Regions from separate parts of the Marinobacter sp. SS8-8 genome, predicted to be linked through region 1. Evidence: predicted binding sites of a transcription regulator. Region 1 holds the regulator's gene; the other holds the start of a gene.
The links. Region 1 encodes FliA, which starts transcription of late flagellar genes. Its sites were predicted from a motif close to CTAAAGTTTNNNNNNNNNNNGCCGNTAA; they were not measured.

Region 1 (11,304 bases):
CCGCAGCACCTCGGGGTTCATGCCGGCGCCGTCGTCATCAATGGACAGCAGGATATGATCGCCTTCCTGTTCCGCCGACAGCGTAACCGTGCCCTGGCGCGGCTTGCCGGCTTTTTCCCGGACATCCGGCGCCTCGATACCGTGATCGACGGAGTTACGGACCAGATGCACCAGTGGATCGGATAGCGCCTCCACCAGGTTCTTGTCGAGGTCGGTATCCTCGCCATGCATGACCAGGTTCACCTCTTTCTTGAGGCTTCTGGCAAGGTCCCGGACCACCCGCGGGAAACGGCCGAACACTTTCTTGATCGGCTGCATGCGGGTCTGCATCACAGCAGACTGAAGATCGGTCGTTACTACATCCAGGTTCGAGACCGCCTTGTGCATGTGTTCGTCTTCGCTTGCCGCACCGAGGCGCTGCAAACGGTTCCGAACCAGCACCAGTTCACCCACCATGTTCATGATGTCGTCCAGGCGCTTGGTGTCGACGCGCACGGTGGTTTCTGCGGCCGGGGCATGCTCCCTGGATGGCATGGCCGGTGCGGCGCCGCCTTTGGTGCCCGGTCTGTCAGCGGATTTCGGTTCTTCCTTCGGTTTTTCCGCCTTGGGTGGCTCGGCTTTTGGCCTCGCCTGTTTTTGCGGCGAAGCCGGCTGGCCGCTGACCGCAGGGCTTCCGCCCTTGCCGTGGAGATCGTCCAGCAGCTTCTCGAATTCATCGTCTGTGATCAGGTCATCGCTGCCGCCGGTTTCAGTCTTCGGGGACTGTTTTTCGTCTTTCCTGCCGGGAGTCCCAGCGGCAGGCGCACCCGCAAACTGACCCTTGCCATGCAGCTGGTCCAGAAGCGCCTCAAACTCATCATCGCTGATCTCGTCATCACCGGAACTCTCGTTGTTGCCGGCTCCGGCATCGGGGCTGGACAGCGATGAGGGTTCGCCGGATGGATCGTCATGCAATGCATCCAGCAACTTCTCGAATTCGTCGTCGGTGATATCGCCCCCGCCTTCTGTCGCGTCGTCTTCCGTCGTTTGTTCCTGCTGTGGGGTGGCGGCCGGGGCGGCGCTTCCGACCTCAGGCTGTGCCAGGGCGTCGAGCGCTGTGATCAATTCGTCGGGGGCGGGCGTCAGTTCTTCGTGGTTACGGACCTGCTCAAACATCGCGTTGACGTTATCGAGGGCCTCCAGAACCACATCCATCAGCTCTGAATCCACCTTGCGCTTGTGATTGCGCAGAATATCGAACACGTTCTCCGCGGAATGGCAGCAATTTACCAAAGCATCAAGCTGCAGGAAGCCTGCCCCGCCCTTGACAGTGTGGAAACCACGGAAGATGGCGTTGAGCAGATCACTGTCATCAGGATGTTGCTCAAGGTCTACCAACTGCTCTGACAGCTTTTCGAGTATTTCGCCGGCCTCTACCAGGAAGTCCTGCAAAATCTCGTCATCAGCATCAAACGCCATGCGTTACCCTCTTCATTCAGAAACCGAGACTGGACAACAGGTCATCCACATCGTCCTGTCCCGAGACTACATCTTCACGCTCATCGGCCTTGATCTGGGGCCCGACGCCCTTTTCCGCAGATTCTTCCGTTTCCTCAATCTGGTGCACGGTGCCCGTCAGTTGATCGACGTGACTGGCCATCACCACCAGGCAGAGCATCTGTTCCTCAACCTCTTTCACCAGTGTGGTGACTTTCTGGATGACCTGCCCGGTGAGATCCTGGAAATCCTGGGCCAGCAGTATTTCCGAGAGATTGTTGTACATGGTCTCCGCGTCCGCGGTCATGCCGGCAAAGAACTTGTCGATCCGGCCATACAACTGGCGAAATTCCGCCGGCTGCATTTCCCTGCGGCGCAAGCGTTGCCACTCGTCCCGCAAGGCTGCCGCCTCGTCTCTCAATGCATTGGCCACTGGCATGGTTGCCTCGACCAGGTCCATGGTCCGGTTGGCCGCCTCACCGGTCATGTGTACCACGTACTCGAGACGGTCAGAGGCATCTGTCATTTTTGACAGCACTTCCTGTTGTTCCGCGTTTCGGGGATCTATCTGAAAGTTCCGGATCGCTTCGTGCAGGCTTCGGGTCAGTCGCCCGACTTCGCGATACAGGCTTTGATCCCTGACTTCGCTGAGCTCATTGATCAGGGTCATGGCTTTGGCATATTCACCGGCATCAACGCTTTCAGCCAGTTCGGCTGCCTGACGCCGGAGCTTTTCCGTCACCTCTGGCTCAAGGCCCCGATGATTCTTTTTGCTATCGCTCATGAGAGCCATCCGATCTCTGGTTACTGGATTCTTTCAAAGATTTTTTCAATTTTTTCCTTGAGCACCGCAGCAGTAAACGGCTTGACAACATAGCCATTGACGCCTGCCTGGGCAGCGGCAACAATCTGGTCCCGCTTGGCCTCTGCGGTCACCATCAGCACCGGCAGGGTTTTCAGGTTCTCGTCAGCCCTCACGGCCTTGAGCAGATCGAAACCGGACATGCCCGGCATATTCCAGTCAGTTACCAGAAAATCATATTTCCCGCTTTTGAGCATCGGCAGCGCCGTGTTGCCGTCATCGGCTTCATCGGTATTGGTGAAACCAAGATCACGTAGCAGGTTCTTGATAATCCGTCGCATTGTGGAAAAATCATCCACAATGAGAATTTTCATGTTCTTGTCCAATGGGACCTCCAGTTAGTAACACCCGGAATTCGTTTGACCTTTCGAGTCTAGCAGGCCGCTGTTTCAACCGCTTATTGTCTGATCTTTGCTTCGGTTGTAAAGCATCGGTTACCAAAAACTACAGTCTGCCCCGCCGCGGACACACAAAACAGTGATCAGTTGCCCGTATCCTGGCGCCAGTCCGATAAACGCCCCCGAAGTCGCAAGGCCGCCTGGCTGTGAATCTGGCTGACCCGGCTTTCACTGACGCCGAGCACCGCACCGATTTCCTTGAGGTTCAGCTCGTCCTGGTAATACAGGCTCAACACCAGTTTTTCCCGCTCCGGCAGTTCCTCTATAGCCTCGGCGAGACTGCGGCGGAACGCGTCGGACGAGAGCCCTTCGAGCGGATTATCCCGTGGCTCTGTCTGTTCTATCGGCAGTTCGCCGGATTCATTGAGCTCATCGAGACTAAAAAGCCGGCCGCTGTTGGAGTCAGAGAGGTAGGTATGGTACTCGGCCAGCCCCATGCCCAGTTCTTCAGCCACTTCCAGATCCTGGGCCTCCCGGCCGAGACGATCTTCAACGGCCTTGATAGCCTGGGAAATACGACGGGCATTGCGGTGCACGGAACGGGGAACCCAGTCGCCCTTGCGGATCTCATCCACCATGGCGCCACGAATCCGGATGCCCGCGTAGGTCTCGAAGGTTGCACCCCTGGTGGCGCTGTAGCGTTGAGCCGCCTCGAGCAGGCCGATCATTCCGGCCTGCATCAGGTCATCAAGCTGCACAGAGGCTGGTAGCCGGGCCATCAGATGAAGGGCAATTTTCTTGACCAGGGGCGCGTGCTCCTCAACGAGCTGGGAAGGCTTCTGCGCGCCTGACTGGTTATAGATTCCGAGGTTTTTCGCCAATGTCATGTATCCGGTTTTTTGTTTGACTGGATCTGATTCAGACTTCGACGAGCCGCTCCACAAAGAATTCCAGGTGCCCGCGGGGAGAGGAAGGCAGCGGCCAGTTGTCAACTTTTTCCGCCAGCGCCTTGATCGCCAGGGAGGCTTTTGCCCTGGGATAGGCATCCAGCACTGCCCGCTGCCGCTGAACCGCTTTTTTCACGGCTTCATCGTAAGGCACCATACCGACATATTGTAGTGCCACATCCAGGAAGCGCTCGGTGACCCGGGTCAGTTTTTCAAACAGGTGCCGGCCTTCCTGCTCATTTCTCACCTGATTGGCAAGAATGCGGAAACGGTTGGTGCCGTAATCACGGTTCATAAGTTTGATCAGGGCATAACAGTCGGTGATGGAGGTGGGCTCGTCGCACACCACCAGGAGCAGCTCCTGGGAGGCTCTCAGAAAGCTCACCACCGATTCGGAAATGCCCGCGGCGGTGTCTACGATCAGAACATCGATCTGGTCACCGAGTTCGCTGAACGCGTTGATCAGCCCGGCATGCTCCATGGGGCTGAGCTGGGTCATTCGCTGGGTACCGGAGGACGCCGGTACAATCTTGATGCCACCGGGGCCATCGACCAGAACGTCCTTGAGATCACAGTCACCCGCCAGCACATCCTGAAGGTTCCGGTTGGCGGTAATGCCGAGCAGTACATCGATATTGGCCAGCCCGAGGTCGGCATCAAGAAGCACGACCCTCCGGCCTTTCTGGGCCAGGGCAATCCCGAGGTTAACCGACACGTTACTCTTGCCGACTCCACCTTTTCCGCCGGAAACTGCAATCACCTGTACCGGTTGCGCTTTGCTCATACTGTTTTTTGTCTCTCGCCACGTTTAGCCAGGTGCTGTCTTTTCGGACACTCTCTGCCGGTCTGCCCGGTATCACTGTCCGGTCCCAGGCGCGCTCTGTCAGGCCCCTTCTGCGACCGCCTGCTGTTTCTGGAGGATTTTAAGCCGCTCCACGGCCAGCCGCACCAGCGGAACCGCTTCTGCGTGGTGCAGGTCTTCGGGAATCTTCTGCCCGTCTGTGTAATAGGCTACCGACAGGCCGGTTTCCATCACAAAGCCGAGAGACTCGCCAAGTGTCAGGGCCTCGTCGACCTTGGTCATCACGCAGCCCGCAAGATTTGCCATCTTATAGCAATGCCAGACGGATTTCATGATGCGCGGCTGACTGGTGGCCGAAACGACCAGGTGCGTCTTTATATTGTGATGGCTGCGCGCCAGTTCCGCCAGTTGTTCCTGGTAGCCTTTGTCCGCACTGGTCAGGCCGGCAGTATCAATCAGTACCAGATGGCGGCCTGACAACTCGTCCAGGATATCATCCAGGCTGTGGCTCTCGTCGACGACCCGCACTGGAACGTTCAGAATGCGACCGAAGACAAACAACTGCTCATGCGCCGCTACCCGATAACGGTCAGTGGTGACCAGGGCCACAGAATCGGCACCATGGCTGAGCACATACCGCGCCGCGAGCTTGCCAATGGTGGTGGTTTTACCCGAGCCAGTTGGCCCCACCAGGGCAAAGACGCCGCCCTGATCCAGCCATTCCAGGCGGGAAGTCCGTACGCCGGTGCACAACATTTTAAGGGATTGCTTCCAGCCATCCTCCAGGCGCCCGGCCTTGTGGCGGCGGGAAATTGACCCCGCCAGATCGCTACCGAGACCGAACTCCTGAAGCCGCTCGGCCAGTCTCTGCTGAACCGCACTGGTTGCCGGCACCTCAGGCTCCGGCTTACGGCCCTGCATCAGGTTCTTCAGGGAACGGATCTCCGCGCGCATCTGGGCCAGCTCATCGGAATAACCTTGCCGTGGCGCTTGCACCAACGGCTCAGGCTCATCAAAGCCGGCACCCAACGATTCCTGCACCGCAGAAAACGACGTACCTGCATAGCCGGCCCCCTGGGCGGCCCGCTTTTCCCGAACCTCGCGGATTCGCTCCCGGGACCGGCCGAGCTCGTCCTCAAGACGACGCTGCTGGTCCGCCTGCATCTCTGCCAGGCGGGAGCCGTTGGTGGCCTCCTGCGCCTGGTCGCCCAGTCGCTGGCGCGCCATGTTTTCGTCATAGTCCAGCGCCGTCACAATTTCGATGCCACCGTCAACCCGGCGGTTGGAAAGGATTACGGCGTCCGGCCCCATCTGTTCGCTGACCTGCTTGAGTGCCTCTGCCATGGTCCTGGCAAAAAACCGTTTTACTTTCATAATGCCTCTTCCTCCACCGGCAACGCCGTGCCGGCGCTGTCCGCTCTGTCATCCGCGCCGTTACTGGCCAACGGACGCCACGATTGTGATCTGTTTGTTATCCGGGATTTCCTGGTACGAGAGCACATGCAGGCGCTCTACCCCGTAGCTGGCAAATTTCGCCAGCACCGGGCGCAGAGGCCCGGAGACCAGCAGAATGGCCGGCTTTCCCAGCATTTCCTGGCGCTGGACGCTCTCCTTAAGGGAGCGCTGGAGCTTTTCAACCATGTTCGGCTCCAGAACCAGGCCGATGTCTTCCTGTCCGCCGGATTGTTGACTCTGCTGAACAGACTTCAGCAATAACTGTTCCAGATCCGGGTCCAGGGTGATTACCGGTATCTCCGATTCGTTGCCGCAAATGCTCTGGACGATCATCCTGCGCAGGGACTGGCGGGCGGCCGTGGTCAGCAGCTTCGGATCCTGGTTCTTGGGGTGCACGTTCACGATGGCCTCGGCGATAGACCGCATATCCCGAACCGGAACCTCCTCCTTCAGGAGGTTCTGCAGCACTTTCAGCAACAAGCTGATGGAAACAGTCGTGGGTACCAGCTCTTCGGCGAGCTTGGGCGAAATCTTTTCCAACTGGTCCAGCCACTTCTGGACTTCTTCGTGCCCCAGCAATTCGTGGGCATGCTTCTGTAGCACCTGATTCAGGTGGGTAGCCACGACCGTGCTGGCGTCCACAACCGTATAGCCGAGGGTCTGGGCCTGATCCTTCTTGTCCGGCTCGATCCAGCTGGCATCCAGGCCAAACGCCGGATCCTTGCCTTCAATCCCTTCCACTTTTCCGAATACCTGCCCGGGATCAATGGCAAGCTCCCGGTCCGGGTGAATTTCCGCCTCGGCAATGGTCACACCCATCAGCGTGATGCGGTAGACGTTGGGCATCAGATCGAGATTGTCGCGAATGTGAACCGAGGGCATCAGAAAGCCCAGATCCTGGGACAGCTTTTTACGCACACCCTTGATGCGGCTGAGCAGTTGGCCACCCTGGGACTTGTCCACCAGCGGAATAAGCCGATACCCCACCTCCAGGCCCACGATGTCCACAGTGGCCACATCGTCCCAGCCCAGCTCTTTGGTTTCACCCGGCGCCGGCAGTTGACGGCCCTGGTCGGAACCGGCGTCACCGCCCGGCGGAAGATCGCGGCCAGCCGGACGAGGCGCACCCCCGGCCCGCCCCGGATATACGCCTTCGTCTTCTACCGTCTGGCGCTGATGTTTCCAGATATACCAGGCGGCACCCGCGGCCAGGGCACCCAGGCCCAGGAAGGCTACGTGGGGCATGCCCGGAATCAGGCCAAGGATGATCAGGATGGCGGCGGCAATTGACAGTGCCTTGGGCGCACTGAACATCTGCTGAAGGATCTGCCCACCCATATCCTGGCTGGAAGTAACCCGGGTAACCATGATGGCGGCAGAGGTAGACAGCAGCAGCGACGGGATCTGCGCCACTAGGCCGTCACCGATGGTCAGCAGCGCATACCGCTCCATGGCCAGGCCAAAATCCAGGCCGTGCTGGAGCATGCCAATGGCGACCCCGCCAATTATGTTAATCGCAAGAATCAGCAGGCCGGCAATGGCGTCGCCTTTCACAAACTTGGAGGCACCGTCCATGGAACCATAGAAATCAGCCTCCTGGGCGATCTCCGCCCGGCGATGCTTGGCCTCCTCCTGATTGATCAGACCGGCGTTCAGGTCAGCATCAATCGCCATCTGTTTGCCAGGCATGGCATCCAGCGTAAAGCGGGCGCTCACCTCGGACACCCGTCCGGCGCCCTTGGTCACCACCAGGAAGTTGATGATCATCAGGATCGCAAACACCACCAGACCAACGGCATAGTTACCGCCAATCAATACCGCGCCAAAGGATTCAATAACCTTACCGGCGGCATCCCCCCCCTCGTGGCCGTTCAACAGCACGATCCGGGTAGACGCCACGTTCAAGGCCAGGCGCAACAGAGTCGCCACAAGCAGCACGGTCGGGAAAGACGCAAACTCCATGGGCCGGAGGGCGTAGACACACACCAGCAGGATGACGATCGACAGGGTGATATTAAAGGTAAAGAACACGTCCAGCAGGAAGGCGGGCATGGGTAGAATCATCATGCCCAGCAACCCCATCAACATGACGGGCACGCCCAGATTGCCCCGCGTCAGGGTTTTGACGTTATTAAGGACCAAAGCTCTGTCCATACCGGAAACTTCTCCGTTTAACTGCGCCTGCAAGCGGTATAAGGTCGGGATTCTGACGCCGGGGCGTCGTTCGTGAGGGTTACCGCAAGATCCGTACCACGGCCGGGGGAATTTCACGCTAAGCATTGCTCCGCCGCCTGACTCGCCTAGCCAGATACGGTATCCTTGCGCCATTTAATTGAGACACCGAAACCACAATCAGACACACAGGTGACCCCATGCCAATCCACGAGGTAAAACACCCGCTTATCCGCCACAAGCTCGGCCTGATGCGCCGCGCGGATATCAGCACCAAGAATTTTCGTGAGCTGGCACAGGAAGTCGGTGCCCTGCTGACCTATGAAGCCACCAAGGATTTCAACCTCCAGGAAAAGACCATCAATGGCTGGGCCGGCCCGGTGACGGTGGAACAGATCCATGGCAAGAAAATCACCATTGTTCCGATTCTTCGTGCGGGCCTTGGCATGCTCGACGGTGTACTCAGCCTGATCCCGGTCGCCCGGGTAAGCGTTGTCGGCCAGATCCGAGACGAGGAAACCCTGGAAGCCAGCACCTATCTGGAAAAACTGGTTGGTGAGCTCGACCAGCGCATGGCACTGATTGTCGACCCGATGCTGGCGACCGGCGGCTCCATGATTTCCACCATCGACCTGCTCAAGAAGGCGGGCAGCACCGAGATTCGGGCCCTGGTTCTGGTCGCCGCTCCAGAGGGTATTGAAAAGGTCCTGGAGAAACACCCGGATGTGTCTGTCTACACGGCCTCAGTTGACGAACGCCTGAACGAGAAAGGCTATATCCTTCCGGGTCTCGGCGATGCCGGCGACAAGATCTTCGGCACCAAGCAGAAGGACGCTTGAGCATGCAGGGCCCTATCAACGATCCGGTCTGGAAACAGGTGATCGCGGGTTCCCAGATGCTGTTGGTGGCCTTCGGCGCCCTGGTTCTCATGCCACTGATTACCGGGCTGGACCCCAACGTTGCCCTGTTCACCGCCGGTCTGGGCACCCTGATTTTCCACCTGGTCACCGGCGGCCAGATTCCCATCTTCCTGGCCTCCTCCTTCGCCTTTATCGCGCCGGTTATTGCCTCCAAGGGCCGGTTTGGCATGGAACAAACCCTCGGCGGGCTGATGGCTGCGGGCATCCTCTACATTATCCTGAGCGGGCTGGTTCGCCTCAGGGGCACCGGCTTTGTACGCCGTCTTTTGCCTCCGGTCGTTATCGGCCCTGTGATCATGACCATCGGTCTCGGCCTGGCGCCGGTTGCCGTTCACATGGCCTCCGGGCGCACCGGTGATGGCGCTACCCAGCTGATTCCGCACGACACCGCCATCTGGATCGCCATGATTTCCCTGGCGGTGACCATTATCATGTCGGTGTGGGCCCGGGGCATCTTCCGGCTGATTCCGATCATGTTCGGGGTCATTACCGGTTATATCCTCTCCGCCTTCGCCGGCATCGTCGATACCACACCGATTCAGGAAGCGGCCTGGTTTGCCGTCCCCAACTTTGTTGCGCCGGCGTTCAGTTGGGGTGCTGTTCTGTTCATGATTCCGGTTGCCATCGCCCCGGCCATCGAACACATCGGCGACGTACTGGCCATCGGCAACGTCACCCGCAAGAACTACCTGGAAACACCCGGCCTGCACCGCACCCTGCTGGGTGACGGCCTGGCCACCAGCGCCGCTTCCCTGCTCGGCGGCCCGCCCAACACGACCTACTCGGAAGTCACCGGCGCGGTCATGCTGACCAGGAACTTCAACCCGAAGGTGATGTGGTGGGCCGCCTGCATTGCCATCGCCCTGGCCTTCATGGGCAAGTTCGGCGCAGCCCTGCAGAGTATTCCGGTGCCGGTCATGGGTGGTATCCTGTGCCTGCTGTTCGGTTCCATCGCGGTGGTTGGCCTTAACACACTGATCCGCCATCAGGTGGACCTGTCACAGTCCCGCAACCTGGTTATCGTGGGTGTCACCCTGGTGTTCGGTATTGGCGGCATGGTTCTGGGGAATCTGGAAGGCATTGCGCTGAGCGCGGTGGCTGCCACCACCCTGAACCTGGTGCTGCCCGGCAGCCACGAGGCCTGGGGAAGAGCCATTTATGAGCAGAAGACCGACTGACAGCTCCGGCATCAGCTTCACTGCCCTGTATACCGGTGCCGTCTGGCACCGGCACGGGCTCTCTGACGACACCCTCGCCACCAGGAAGGGCCGCTGGCTGTACCGACTGATGACCCCGTTCGAGGCCGCCATTGGCGGCAACATCCGGACATTCCTGCTCCAGCGCCACCTGATCCTGGATCATCTGATTGACCAGGTGATCCAGGATCAGGGCATTACCCAGGTTCTGGAAATCGCCTGTGGCGCCGAGGGGAGCCGATGGTTCGGGTTATCGAGACTAGCTGCTGAGTTTGACGGCGGGTTTGTTCACCTAGCCTGCCAGATTTTGGGGGTGGCGGGTGTACGGGAAGACTTTCCAAAACCCGCTCCTTGCGGCACATCCCTGTGGCGCTTGAGCTCCGCCATCCATGGCTCCGCACAGTTTTGGAAAGCCTTCCCGCACACCCGCCGTCAAACTTCAGAGATATATTCACACATCGCAACACTTTGACTCTAAAGACGTAGGTTGAGGACCGAACAAAATGGTGGGATTACGACTTCGCCTAACCCTACGACTCTAACGATATCCGAAGGGTTCAAACGTGGGTTTGCGGGCGGGCCTCCCAAAAATGTTGGAGGCCAAGGATGGCCGGAAACAAGCGCACATGGACGTGCTCGTAGCGGTTTTTGGGAGGCCTGCCCGCAAACCCACAAACCCACAAACACCATAATCCTCAGGCTACTAAACGAACCAAACTCAAACATCCCGCCTTAAGTCAGAAGGAATCGGAAAATCAGGCATACCGGGCTTCGGTCCACGCCCCTTACGGAACTGACGAAGCTGGAAGACATAGGCGAGCACCTGGGCAATCGCCATATAAAGGCCGTCGGGAATCTCCTCGCCGATATCGGTGTTGTGGAAAACCGCCCGGGTCAGCGGGGGCGTGCGCAGGATTTCGACTTTGTTCTCGCGGGCGATTTCCATGATCTTGAAGGCAATCTCGTCGGCGCCCTTGGCCACCACTACCGGAGCGCCCATCGCCTTCTGATCGTATTTCAGGGCCACCGCATAATGGGTCGGGTTGGTGATCACCACGTCTGCCGAGGGCACGTCCTGCATCATCCGGCGCTGGGCCATCTCGCGCTGGAGCTGGCGAATCTTGCCCTTGACTTCC
Region 2 (11,304 bases), on a different contig from region 1:
TTTGATGCCCCTGATTAACCTATTCCTGCAAACCATGGAAACCACACTGCCCGTGTTTGCCATGGTGTTTATTGGCCTCGGGCTTCGAAAGATCGGCTGGATTGACAATGCATTTGTGAACACGGCCTCAGCTCTGGTCTTCAAGGCGACCCTGCCGACCCTGGTATTCCTGAGCATCATCCGGGCCGATCTTGGGACCGCGTTCAATCCCGGGCTTCTGGTGTTTTACCTGGGCGCAACCCTGGCGAGCTTCGCAGCAACCTGGCTCTGGGCCCGCTGGCGCGTTGCCCGGGAAGACCGAAGCGTCTATGTTCAGGGCGCATTCCGGGGCAACTGCGGCATCGTCGGCCTGGCCCTCGCTGCCAACCTTTACGGGGACTTCGGCCTGTCTGCCGGGGGCATCCTGCTTGGACTGGTAATAATTTCCTACAACATACTCTCTGTGATCGTGCTGGTTGCCTACCAGCCCGGCCAGACCACGGACTGGCGGAAGATCTTTCACGATATTGTCCGGAACCCGCTCATCCTGGCGGTGGTTTTGGCCATTCCCGTTGCCGCCCTGGAAATCACACTACCAGGCTGGATAATGACAAGCGGTGACTATTTTGCTTCCCTGACCCTACCGCTCGCCCTACTCTGCATTGGCGCAACGGTATCGCTCAGCTCAATTCGAAGTGACAGCAAAACCGCGTTCAGCTCCAGCCTGATGAAGATGGTGACATTGCCCGCCCTGAGTACAGCTGCGGCCTGGCTTGTGGGCTTTCGTGGCCCCGAGCTGGGCCTGATGTTCCTATTCTTCGCCAGCCCCACCGCCGCGGCCAGTTTCGTGATGGTTAAGGCCTTGGGCGGCAATGATCGGCTGGCAGCCAATATCATTGCCCTGACCACCCTGTTGGCAAGTATTACCGTGACCCTGGGAGTATTCGTATTGCGAAGCGCAGGGCTGATCTAGGCCTTGCCACGGCCTACTGCTTCAATCGCGGCGAAACCAGCCTGGCAGCCTACCAGGTAACCGCCGCCAAACAGGTTGTAGTGGTTCAGGTAGTGGTAGAGGTTATAGATCTCGCGCTTCATGCCATAAACGTGCGTTCTTGGGTAAATCGCGCCGTAGGCCCTGTAGAACGCCTCCCCGAAGCCGCCAAACATTTCAGTCATGGCGATATCCGCCTCGCGGTCACCGCAGTAAACAGCGGGATCAATCAGCCAGGGGCCATCAGCGCCATAGAGCACGTTGCCATTCCAGAGGTCACCATGAAGCAGACTCGGGTGCTCACAATGGGCGTTCAGCCAATCAGTCAGCGTGGCCCCGTGCTCATCCAGAACCTTCTGGAAACGACTCCTCTGGCCCGCATCGCGGACACGTGAGACCTGGTAACCGAGACGGTCCCGAACGAAGAACTCGCCCCAGCTGTCACACCAGCGATTGGGTTGCGGTGACAGGCCAATGTAATTGTCCCGCCCCCAGCCGTAGTTCTTCTGACACAGAGCATGCATTCTGGCCAGCCCTTCGCCCAATACCGCGCGAGCCCAATCTGAGGCACCTGACGACTGTATGGCGGTGATTTCGAGTTCGTTTTCATCCACCCGGTGAACGCGCGGGACGCCAATGCCCATCACACCGGCCTCATCGAGTGCGCTGGCAAGGTATTCCAGGCCCTCAGCCTCGCAGATCAGGGCATCGGCGTAGCCGGTCGAGTTGTGTTTCAGATGCGTATTGGCCATCGGCACCCGCGCTCCTTGAAGTTGTGCTGCCCGAACCGGTAGATTGAAATAAAGCCTGACACGACACAATGAGCGGGGGCAAACCATGGACACCAAACGCTGGCAACTTCTCATATCCGGGCGGGTACAGGGCGTTTACTACCGCGCTTCCACGGAACAGAAGGCGTCCTCCCTGGGCCTGACCGGTTTCGCCCGCAATCTTCCCGATGGTCGGGTCGAGATTATCGCCGAAGGGCCCGAAGACCGGCTGGATCAACTGAAAACCTGGTGCGCGGAAGGGCCACCGGATGCCAGAGTGGACGCGGTTGATATCGCCCCGGAGTCCCCCACCGGGGAATTCAGCAATTTCAGTGTGCGCTAGGCAATTCGTTTGAGCCAGAAGGTCATTGGCTTGCCAGTTTCTTCCGGCTGGCCCACATCCTTCCAGGTGTAGGTAGTGGCCAGCTCCGGTACCTTGCGATAGCCGCGATTGTGCCAGAACTGGTCCAGGGGCTGGTAGCCGGCCGGCCTCAACGGATGGTCTGAGGGCCGCTCTACCGCGCAGAACCAGCAGTGCGTGAAACGACCCTGCTCCCGGGCATGGCCTTCCCGGTGGTCAAAAAAGGCCACCCCGATGCCCTGCCCCCGGTAATCCGGCAGCAGCACCGACTCGCCGAAATAGAAAATCTTTTCCGGATCATAACCCTGCTCGATAAACGGCCCTTTGAATTCTTCCGTTTCGTGATCCATCGGGATACCGGTTGCGGCACCAATAACCGACTCTCCATCCATTGCCAGAACGAACAGGCTCTCTGGCGAGCGGGCGTAGGTATCCAGATACTTACGTTCGTAGGCCATATCGCCGTCGTACAGGTAGGGAAAGCTGCGGAACACTTCGATTCGCAGACGTGCGAGATCATCAATGTATGAGTTAATCTGATCACCGCTGAGCCGGATCATCGATACCGCCATCTAATACCCCCTTTCAAAAGGTCGAGCATGCAACAGGACAAGCCGTTTTCCCAAGCCTGCGAGAACAATAAAGCGCCGATTCTGGAAAAACTGAAGGCACTTTTCAAACAGCCAGGCACCATTCTGGAGATTGGCACAGGCACCGGCCAGCACGCTGTGCACTTTGCCAGCCACTTGCCGCACCTGGTGTGGCAGCCCACCGATCATCCCAACAATGCCCAGCTCTCTCGGGCGTGGATCGATGACTCGGAGCTCACCAATATCAACGCGCCCCTGGCCCTGGACGTGCTCGGTGGAAGCTGGGCCGATCTGCCCGCCATCGACGGCGCGTTTTCTGCCAATACCGCCCATATCATGGGCTGGCAGGAGGTTCAGGCAATGTTTCGCGGTGTCTCGGAGGTGTTGCCGAAAGGGGGAATCTTCTGTCTGTATGGGCCGTTCAGCTATGGCGGTCGGCACACCAGTGAGAGCAATGCGCGGTTTGATCTATCGTTGAGAACGCAGGCGCCGCATATGGGGATACGGGATATGGAGGATCTGAAGGTGCTTGCTGAGGAAACCGGCTTTGTGCTCGAGGAGGATTTCGGGATGCCGGCTAATAATCGGTTGTTGGTATGGAGGAGGACGGAATGAGAAACCAGCGCCCCTTCGATTGCCGGAACCTGGAGAGGGAGGGATTATTCGGGCCTTTGGCCCTCACCCCTTCGGGGCCGTCGTCGCTTTGCTCCGACGTTCCTCAGCCTGCTTTGCAGACTTCGGTCGAACCCACGAGGGTTCTTTCTACCCTCCCTCTCCGCCAATAAAAAACCCCAGCATTTCTGCTGGGGTTTTGTATTGGCGGAGAGGGAGGGATTCGAACCCTCGATACGCTATTAACGTATACACACTTTCCAGGCGTGCGCCTTCAGCCACTCGGCCACCTCTCCAATAAACCGTTTCAAATCAGCGATGTCGTCACTGATTTGAGGGCGCAAACTTTAATGGTTTTACAGGCAATTGGCAACTCCCTTTGGAAAAATCGCCAAAAAATTTCAGGAATCGCCGACATTTCTGTTTACCGGTTGGACAGATTCAGGACTATGGTTAATGATGCCGGCAATAATGGACCAGCGGGCCATGGCGGGTACCTTTGGTCACCAGATGCGATATAGAGACGAGGAGAATAACAATGCTGATGAAAGCCGAGCAATCGACATTACTGCTGATCGACGTACAGGAAAAGCTCATGCCAGCCATAAGCCACGGTGAAGAGGTGGCTGACCGGTGTATTACGCTTGCAACCATAGCTGGCCTGATGGAAGTGCCGGTACTGGCCACCGAACAGCTTCCTGACAAGCTGGGCCATAATGTTGAGGCGATTCGGGAGCTTTGTCATCTGACTCTGGCGAAACACCATTTTGACGCCTGTCCCGACGGGCTCGTCGATCACCTTCCCGAAGGCCGGCAACACATCGTAATGGGCGGTTGCGAGACCCATGTCTGCATGATGCAGACCGCCCTCAGTCTTGTCGACGCCGGCTACAAGGTCTGGGTGGTGGCTGATGCCACGGGCTCGCGGAACGAGTTTGACCGTGACGTAGCCCTGGATCGCCTGTGCGAGAGCGGAGCACGGGTCGTGACCCTTGAAATGGTGGCATTCGAGTGGATGCGCCATTGCAAACACCCGCAATTCAGGAACATCCAGGCGCTGATCAAGTGAATGCACCCAGCACAGCGATGCCGACGTAAACCGGGCCCCGAAACCCCACTCAGTGCTTGAGGTTAGCGATGCTCAACATGGATTTTACCCGTAAGATCGTGATCCGGACTGCCGAGCAGGAATGGATTCCCAGCCCTGCCGGCGGTGTACTCAGAAAACCCCTGGCCAGAGAAGAAGCGGAGCGCGGGCACGCAACCAGCGTTGTTCGTTATGAGCCCGGAGCCTCATTCAAGCGGCACGAGCACCCACTCGGCGAGGAAATTCTGGTTCTCGACGGCGTGTTTTCCGATGAAACCGGCGACTATCCGGCAGGAACTTACATGCGCAACCCGCCAGGAAGTGGCCACGCCCCGTTCAGCAAGGAAGGCTGCACCCTGCTGGTGAAACTGCATCAGTTCAATGAGCGGGATCAGTCAACGGTGCGTATCGACACCACCAATACGCCCTGGCTCCCTGGCATTGGGGGCTTGCAGGTTATGCCCCTGCATGAGTTCGAGCATGAGCATGTTGCCCTGGTGAAATGGCCAGCAAATGAAGTCTTCCAGCCGCACAGACACTTCGGAGGCGAAGAGATTTTCGTACTGTCCGGGGAATTCCGCGACGAACATGGCCGCTACCCTGAGGGCACCTGGATTCGAAGCTCCCACCTGAGCCGGCACCACCCGTTCGTAGACAGAGAGACGATCATCTGGGTCAAAACAGGCCACCTACCGGTTAAAGCCCGATAAAAAGGGCCCCGAAGGACCCCAGGAATGGTTAGAGATCGCTGTGTGTTGCCAGCTGTGACTGCTTAACGGTCGGTCGCGACTTCGTGTGCGGGTCTGAAGACTGTTTCCTCTCCGGCCGGCACCGCGAACACGTGGTACGCCTCCGGACCAAACGGATCCAGTGCCGTATCAACATACTCAAAGCTGTCTGGCACAGGCTCTCCCGAGAAAGCGACGCGGAACTGCCGCTCCAGGGTGGGAGTGGTGACGTTCAAGGGCTGCTCCACCCAGAGGTAGACGGCCTTGTGGGGCACGATATATTCGCTGCGCACCACCCTGTAACCCTCTTTGAGCGTGAGCGTGGTAGGCTCCTTGCCCGGTTCCAGACGGAATTTGTGGATCGTCTTCATAGCTACTGCTCCTCTTCGGGTTGCTGCCTTTCATAAATCCATAATGGCCGGGAACACAGATCGATAAAATAAAATTTCCTGAGGTTTTTACATCGTTTTTTTCGAAGTTACTTCGGACTCTGAAAGTCGGGACGGGCCTCGCAGATAGCCCTGACGCCCTCATGGGCAATTTTTCGGCCACGGGTAATTGCAAAAAGCTCATCCACGACGCCGTTGATTGAGGCGATTTCCTCAACCTCATACTGTCGGCAGACCTCCTCCCGAATGACTGTCGGGGCCACAAACACGCCATAGCCCTGGCTTCCGAATACTTTGATCAATGCGCTGTCGTCTATCCGCGCAACAAGCTTCATCCGCACGCCATTGAGGGAAAACCAGTTCATAAGACGCTCAAAGTACGGTGCATCCGTAGCGTTGGCCAGCAGCGACTGACCATTGAGGGATTCCGGGAATCCGTCTTTCAGCCGGCCTGCCAATGCCGGCGCCGCAAACAGGCTCATGCTTGAGCCTGCCAACGGATGGACAGTAAGAGTGCCGTCCTCCTGAAGCTTTGGCATACAGTCTGTAAGGACCAGATCAAGCTCTTTGCGCTTGAGACTAAGGACCAGGTCTCCAGTGCGGCCCGTCTGGCACTCCAACTGGATTGACCGCTCAACCGCCATCGCCGGTTGCAGGAGATAATAGCCTATCAACTTGTGAATGGATGCGGAAATGCCGGCACGGAGCGGAAGGGGGCGCCCGGAAGGATCAAGCCGCAGGGTTTCAGTGAGCTCGCCGGTAAGCGCAAAAATGTCATCGGCATAACCAAGGATGAATCGCCCCAGATCAGTCAGGATCAGTTGTCGCCGTTCCCGTGAAAACAAACGACCACCGACTGAGGCCTCGAACGTCGCAAGCTGACCGCTAAGAGTCTGTGGCGCCAGTTCCAGAGCTTCGCTGGCCCGGGCAATGGAGCCTTCTCGACTGATCACCCAGAAATAATAGAGATGCCTTAGATTCAGCTGTTCCATTACGACGCCACAATCAGTACCCGGACATTCATGGGCATGGGTTATTTTTTCCTGTAGATAATACCGGGATGGCACTGGACCATCTCGTAAAGGTGAGGCAAACCATTAAGAGATTCAGAGGCACCAAGTACCAGATACCCCTCCGGATTAAGAGTGGCATGAATCCTGGTCAGGATGTCTTTCTTCGATTCCGCCGAGAAATAAATCAGAACGTTACGACACATCACAATATCGAATTTGCCAAGTATGTATCGCTCCAGCAAGTTCAGTTCCTTGAACTCCACCATGGTCTTGATCTGTGGCTTGATTTGCCAGCCACCGTTCAGGGACGGCGTAAAGAACTGTTTCTGTCGCTCCGGTGATAACCCGCGACCAATGGCGATCATCTCGTACTCGCCCTTACGGGCAACCTCAAGCACGCTTTTGGAAATATCAGTTGCGGTGATTCTCACATCACGCAACTTGCCTGGCCGGAGCCTTCGGAACTCCTCCACGATCATGGCAATCGAATAAGGTTCCTGCCCGGTTGAACAAGCGGCAGACCAGATTCGAAGTGGCTGGCTGGAATTGCGCTCTGCAAATTCGGGAAGCAGTTTCTCCCGAAGGATCCGGAACGGATGGTCGTCGCGGAACCACAGGGTTTCATTGGTGGTCATGGCGTCAATAACCACTTCACGCAAGCCACCCCGGCCGGGCCGCCTGAGGCGATCAAGGAGCTCACCGAGCGAGTTCAGGCTGTTCTCCTCGAGAATCCGGCGTAACCGGCTTTTCACCAGGTACTGCTTGTTCTCTCCCAGCAAAATCCCACAGGCATCCTGCAGGAACGACTTGAAGGCTTCATATTCCTGTGGCGTTATATCCGCTTTCATTGAATCTCTGTTCTGAGTGAATCTCTGAGCAGCTTCATCAACCCTGGTCGATGATTTCCATTACCCGCTCGGCGAGTTCGTCCGGACTGAACTTTGCCATGAAGTCGTCGGCACCGACCTTCCTGACCATGGCCTGATTAAAGACCCCACTGAGAGAGGTGTGAAGCATGATAAACATATCAGCAAGGGCCGGATCCCCCTTGAGCTTCGTCACCAGCGTGTAGCCGTCCATCTCCGGCATTTCAACATCGGAAATGATCAGGGAGAAATGATCCTTTGCCCGCGAACCGTCGGCAGTGACTTCCTTCAGGTACTGATAAGCCTGCTTGCCGTCATTCCTGGTGACGACTTCCATTCCGATAGCCGTCAGGCAACGCTCTATCTGGCGACGGGCCACGGACGAATCATCCACCACCAGGATGGGCAGGTGGCCGGGCACCCGATCAGCACTCTTGCTCACCACGGCTTCGGTGACATCCTCACCGAACGGAGAAACTTCTGCAAGAATCTTTTCTACATCAATGATTTCTACCAGCTTGTCATCGATTTTGGTAACAGCGGTAAGATAGACATCCCTTCCAGCACCCTTGGGCGGCGGCAGGATATCCTCCCAGTTCATGTTCATGATCCGGTCAACACCCGTAACCAGGAAGCCCTGGGTTTTACGGTTGTACTCGGTAATGATGACAAAACTGGTTGCCAACTCTTGCTGGGGAATTCCGGGCAATCCAATGGACATGCTCAGATCAATAATCGGAATGGTTTCGCTCCGGATATGGGCGACCCCCCTGACGACGTTCCGGCTATTGGGAATGGATGACAGCTTGGGACATTGCAAAATCTCCTTCACCTTGAAAACGTTAATTCCGTATATCTGACGCCCTCTCAAACGGAAAAGAAGGAGCTCAAGGCGATTCTGCCCTACCAGCTGTGTGCGCTGGTTTACGCTGTCCAACACCCCTGCCATTTTGTTTCTCCTGGCTGGCCGGCTTTACGCCGGCATATATCTTGCTAGCTACTTAATAGACGCTGAATAATCGCCTGATCGACAGAAAACCGTCATCTCAGCAGCGGGTCAGCCAACTTAACGGCCACTTTCCCAGAACCCTTAGCATTGTTCGGGTTTTTCTGCCCTGACATTGACAGCATAGGACAAACTCATACATATGCGCACCACCAATTTTGCCCTACTCCTGCTAATGTCCAGCCTGAGCGGCCCGTTGCTGGCTCAAACCACTGCCGAACAGATCCGGCAGGCCGCCCTGACGTTTCTGGGCGACTTTGCCAACAAACAGACCAGTATGGGCTATACGGTTTCCTTTGAGCCCGAGTCCATCGATAACCGCCTCGCCCTCGCCGAATGCGGACGCCCCCTGAGCGTCGAGTTCAGCGGCGACCCCTGGAAGAGTACAAGCCCGTCCCTGCTGATAGCCTGTGACGGAAACCGCCCCTGGCGAATGTTCGTTACGGCCTCCGTCTCAATCCATGGGTCCGCCCTGATTGCAACCCGCCCCCTGACTCGCGGTGAGCGGATTACCCCAGATCTCGTGACGCACCAGTCCGTGGAGATCAATGCCTCAAGACGCGGAACGATAACCGAAACCGGACAAGCGGTAGGAATGGAGGTTCGGCGATCCATAAATGCCGGTTCTTTGATCACGCCGGATATGCTCTCTGCCCCGGATGCGATAGAGCGTGGGGATCATGTTATCATCACGGCCAGAACCGGCGGATTTTCGGTGCGTTCCCGCGGTAAGGCTCTGGCCAGCGCAGGCATAGGAGAGCAGGTTCTGGTCGAGAATCTGAGTTCCTCACGTACGGTAAAGGCAAACGTTGTCGCCCCCGGCCGTGTTGAGATTCCGATGTAGCCGCGCCTCGGCAGCACTTTGCCGGACCCGGCAAGATTCTGCCGGGCCCGGTGACAGTAGCAAAAAGTTTCTAAAGGTTTCTGCGGTTCCGCCGTTAAGAAGACATAAACTCGAGTAAGCGTCGCAAATGGTTGGCGCATCAGGCAAGCAGGTATCGATATGTCAGTTGACTTCAATGGAATTGGCCCCGGCCAGGTCAACACTCAGAGAACCACGGTCGACAAGGGCGCTGGTGCTCAGAGCAGCCAGCCGGCGACCAACGAGCAGGCAAAAACCCAGACCCTGGGAGCCCGGGGTGAAAACGTAAGCCTGAGCAGTCAGGCCAGGAATCTCAAACAACTGGAACAGAAGCTGGGTGATTATCCTGAGATGGATGATGACCGTATTGAGCAGATCCGTTCCGCTCTCGAAAACGGAACCTACAAAATTGACGCCGAAAAACTGGCCCAGAAAATGCTGGAGATGGATAAAAGCATTTTTGGGTGAGTAAATCATGGCAGCAATCGATGATCTGAAGACACTTCTATCCCAGGATGTCAGCCAACTGGACGCACTCGCTGACATCCTCGGCAGGGAAAAAAACTGCCTTGCCACATCCGATCTCCAGGCTCTGAACGAATTGACCAGAGAGAAAAACGATCTTCTCGGGGCCATTCGTGAGCGGGCAAAGCAGAAAATCCGGACACTGGTTCAGATGGGCTATCGCCCCGAGAGCGGAGAACCCTCCCGTTTTATTCTCAGTGCGGGCCTTTCTGAGCTCTATCAGCTCTGGCAGGAAGCGGACCAGAAACTGCGAGCCTGCCAGACCCTGAACCAGAACAACGGCCGGGTGATCACCCATCTGCAAAAACGCCTGACACGGCTGACCGACATTTTCCGGGGCGCCAACGGCCAGCAGACACTCTACGGAGCACGTGGTGAGCAAACGGCAGTCTCAAGCCGGACAGTGCTCGCAAGCGCCTGAAAACCGCGCTGGTCGTGACTTCTAACCGTTGCTATCGGGTGTAAATGGTCATCCGGGAATCCGGGTGGAACCGGATATCCTGGATGGTTACATTGCCCATTGATGCGCCCTGGCCTCCGGTAACACGGATATTATCCAAGCGGATTTCTTCAATGCGCTCCGGAAAAGCCAGCATCAGCGCCCCGTCTTCCCGAACCGCATAGCGGGGCTCGCCCTCCCGGTAGTGAACGCCGGAAATGGTAAGGTCAGAATCCAGGAAATTCAGAACCGGCACGAAGATATTTGCCGTTAGTTTTATCCCTTCAATAACGTTCGCCGCCGGGCTTCCTCCTTCTTCATCGCGATCAACACCGGCCGGATTCTCCGCCATCGCCCCGATCCGTCCGATCCGCCCCAACAAGGTAGGATCACCCTGCCCCGATACCGCCGCCAGTTCGGTTTCGGTCAGCGGCGCAAGACTCCCTCTCTCATAGAGTTCACCAGCCTCCAACGCCGACTGGGTAGCAGCACCTGCAGTGTTGCTGGCCGCAAACGTCACCAGTGGCTGGAACGGAAGCGTAACCATGGTCACCAGGGCCGCCGCGTTACGATAGCGGGACTGGTGCTTGAGAACCCGGTAAAGTTCCTTTTCCGTGATCCGACCGGTCTGAATAAGCACTTCACCGAGGCGTTGACCGGTTTCGCGCTGAATTCTCAGGCCTTCATCCAACTGGCCTTCAGACAGATACCCGCGATTGACAAGCAATCGCCCAAGGCGTGACTTTTCTTCAAATCCCTGGCGGATTCTCACCCAGTTTCTCCTTATTCATCAGTGAAAACCGTACAACCCTGCCCGGTGAATGTGGTGCAGTCATTCCTGCATCTGAAAAGGTTAGCTGATCACAATCCAATGTGCGTGGATACAGTCCCCGTTTTACAATCACGTTCTGCTAAGATCACACACTGGAAAACAGAATTCATTGAATTGTCGCAGGAAAAGCCCCTGCGAATAACACACAGAGCGGCCGAAAATGACAAATCAGGTAAAACCCTTGAAAAGTGTGACTCACGTACTGTTGATGCTTCTCTCTTTGCTTTTGCCTGCGGGCACTACGCTGGCCCAGA

Region 2: a site for FliA is predicted at 9,307-9,334, ahead of flgM (flagellar biosynthesis anti-sigma factor FlgM). Genes of this name have one in related genera too.

What each region holds. Positions count from the first base shown of each region.
Region 1 covers NZ_JASSVN010000023.1:33,533-44,836, reverse strand. The annotation lists gene QPL96_RS17420 (chemotaxis protein CheA) at 1-1,458, opposite strand, end outside; gene QPL96_RS17415 (protein phosphatase CheZ) at 1,475-2,260, opposite strand; gene cheY (chemotaxis response regulator CheY) at 2,281-2,664, opposite strand; gene QPL96_RS17405 (RNA polymerase sigma factor FliA) at 2,820-3,563, opposite strand; gene QPL96_RS17400 (MinD/ParA family protein) at 3,595-4,407, opposite strand; gene flhF (flagellar biosynthesis protein FlhF) at 4,507-5,799, opposite strand; gene flhA (flagellar biosynthesis protein FlhA) at 5,860-8,034, opposite strand; gene upp (uracil phosphoribosyltransferase) at 8,253-8,891, shown strand; gene QPL96_RS17380 (uracil-xanthine permease family protein) at 8,894-10,150, shown strand; gene QPL96_RS17375 (hypothetical protein) at 10,131-10,640, shown strand; gene flhB (flagellar biosynthesis protein FlhB) at 10,887-11,304, opposite strand, start outside.
Region 2 covers NZ_JASSVN010000006.1:118,511-129,814, reverse strand. The annotation lists gene QPL96_RS08445 (AEC family transporter) at 5-952, shown strand; gene QPL96_RS08440 (fructosamine kinase family protein) at 949-1,722, opposite strand; gene QPL96_RS08435 (acylphosphatase) at 1,808-2,083, shown strand; gene QPL96_RS08430 (GNAT family N-acetyltransferase) at 2,080-2,673, opposite strand; gene QPL96_RS08425 (DUF938 domain-containing protein) at 2,701-3,306, shown strand; tRNA gene QPL96_RS08420 (tRNA-Ser) at 3,509-3,599, opposite strand; gene QPL96_RS08415 (isochorismatase family protein) at 3,842-4,372, shown strand; gene QPL96_RS08410 (cupin domain-containing protein) at 4,441-5,100, shown strand; gene QPL96_RS08405 (hypothetical protein) at 5,163-5,489, opposite strand; gene QPL96_RS08400 (LysR family transcriptional regulator) at 5,597-6,499, opposite strand; gene QPL96_RS08395 (protein-glutamate O-methyltransferase CheR) at 6,541-7,368, opposite strand; gene QPL96_RS08390 (chemotaxis protein CheV) at 7,406-8,335, opposite strand; gene flgA (flagellar basal body P-ring formation chaperone FlgA) at 8,535-9,236, shown strand; gene flgM (flagellar biosynthesis anti-sigma factor FlgM) at 9,396-9,722, shown strand; gene QPL96_RS08375 (flagella synthesis protein FlgN) at 9,730-10,200, shown strand; gene QPL96_RS08370 (pilus assembly protein PilB) at 10,232-10,990, opposite strand; gene QPL96_RS08365 (peptidylprolyl isomerase) at 11,211-11,304, shown strand, end outside.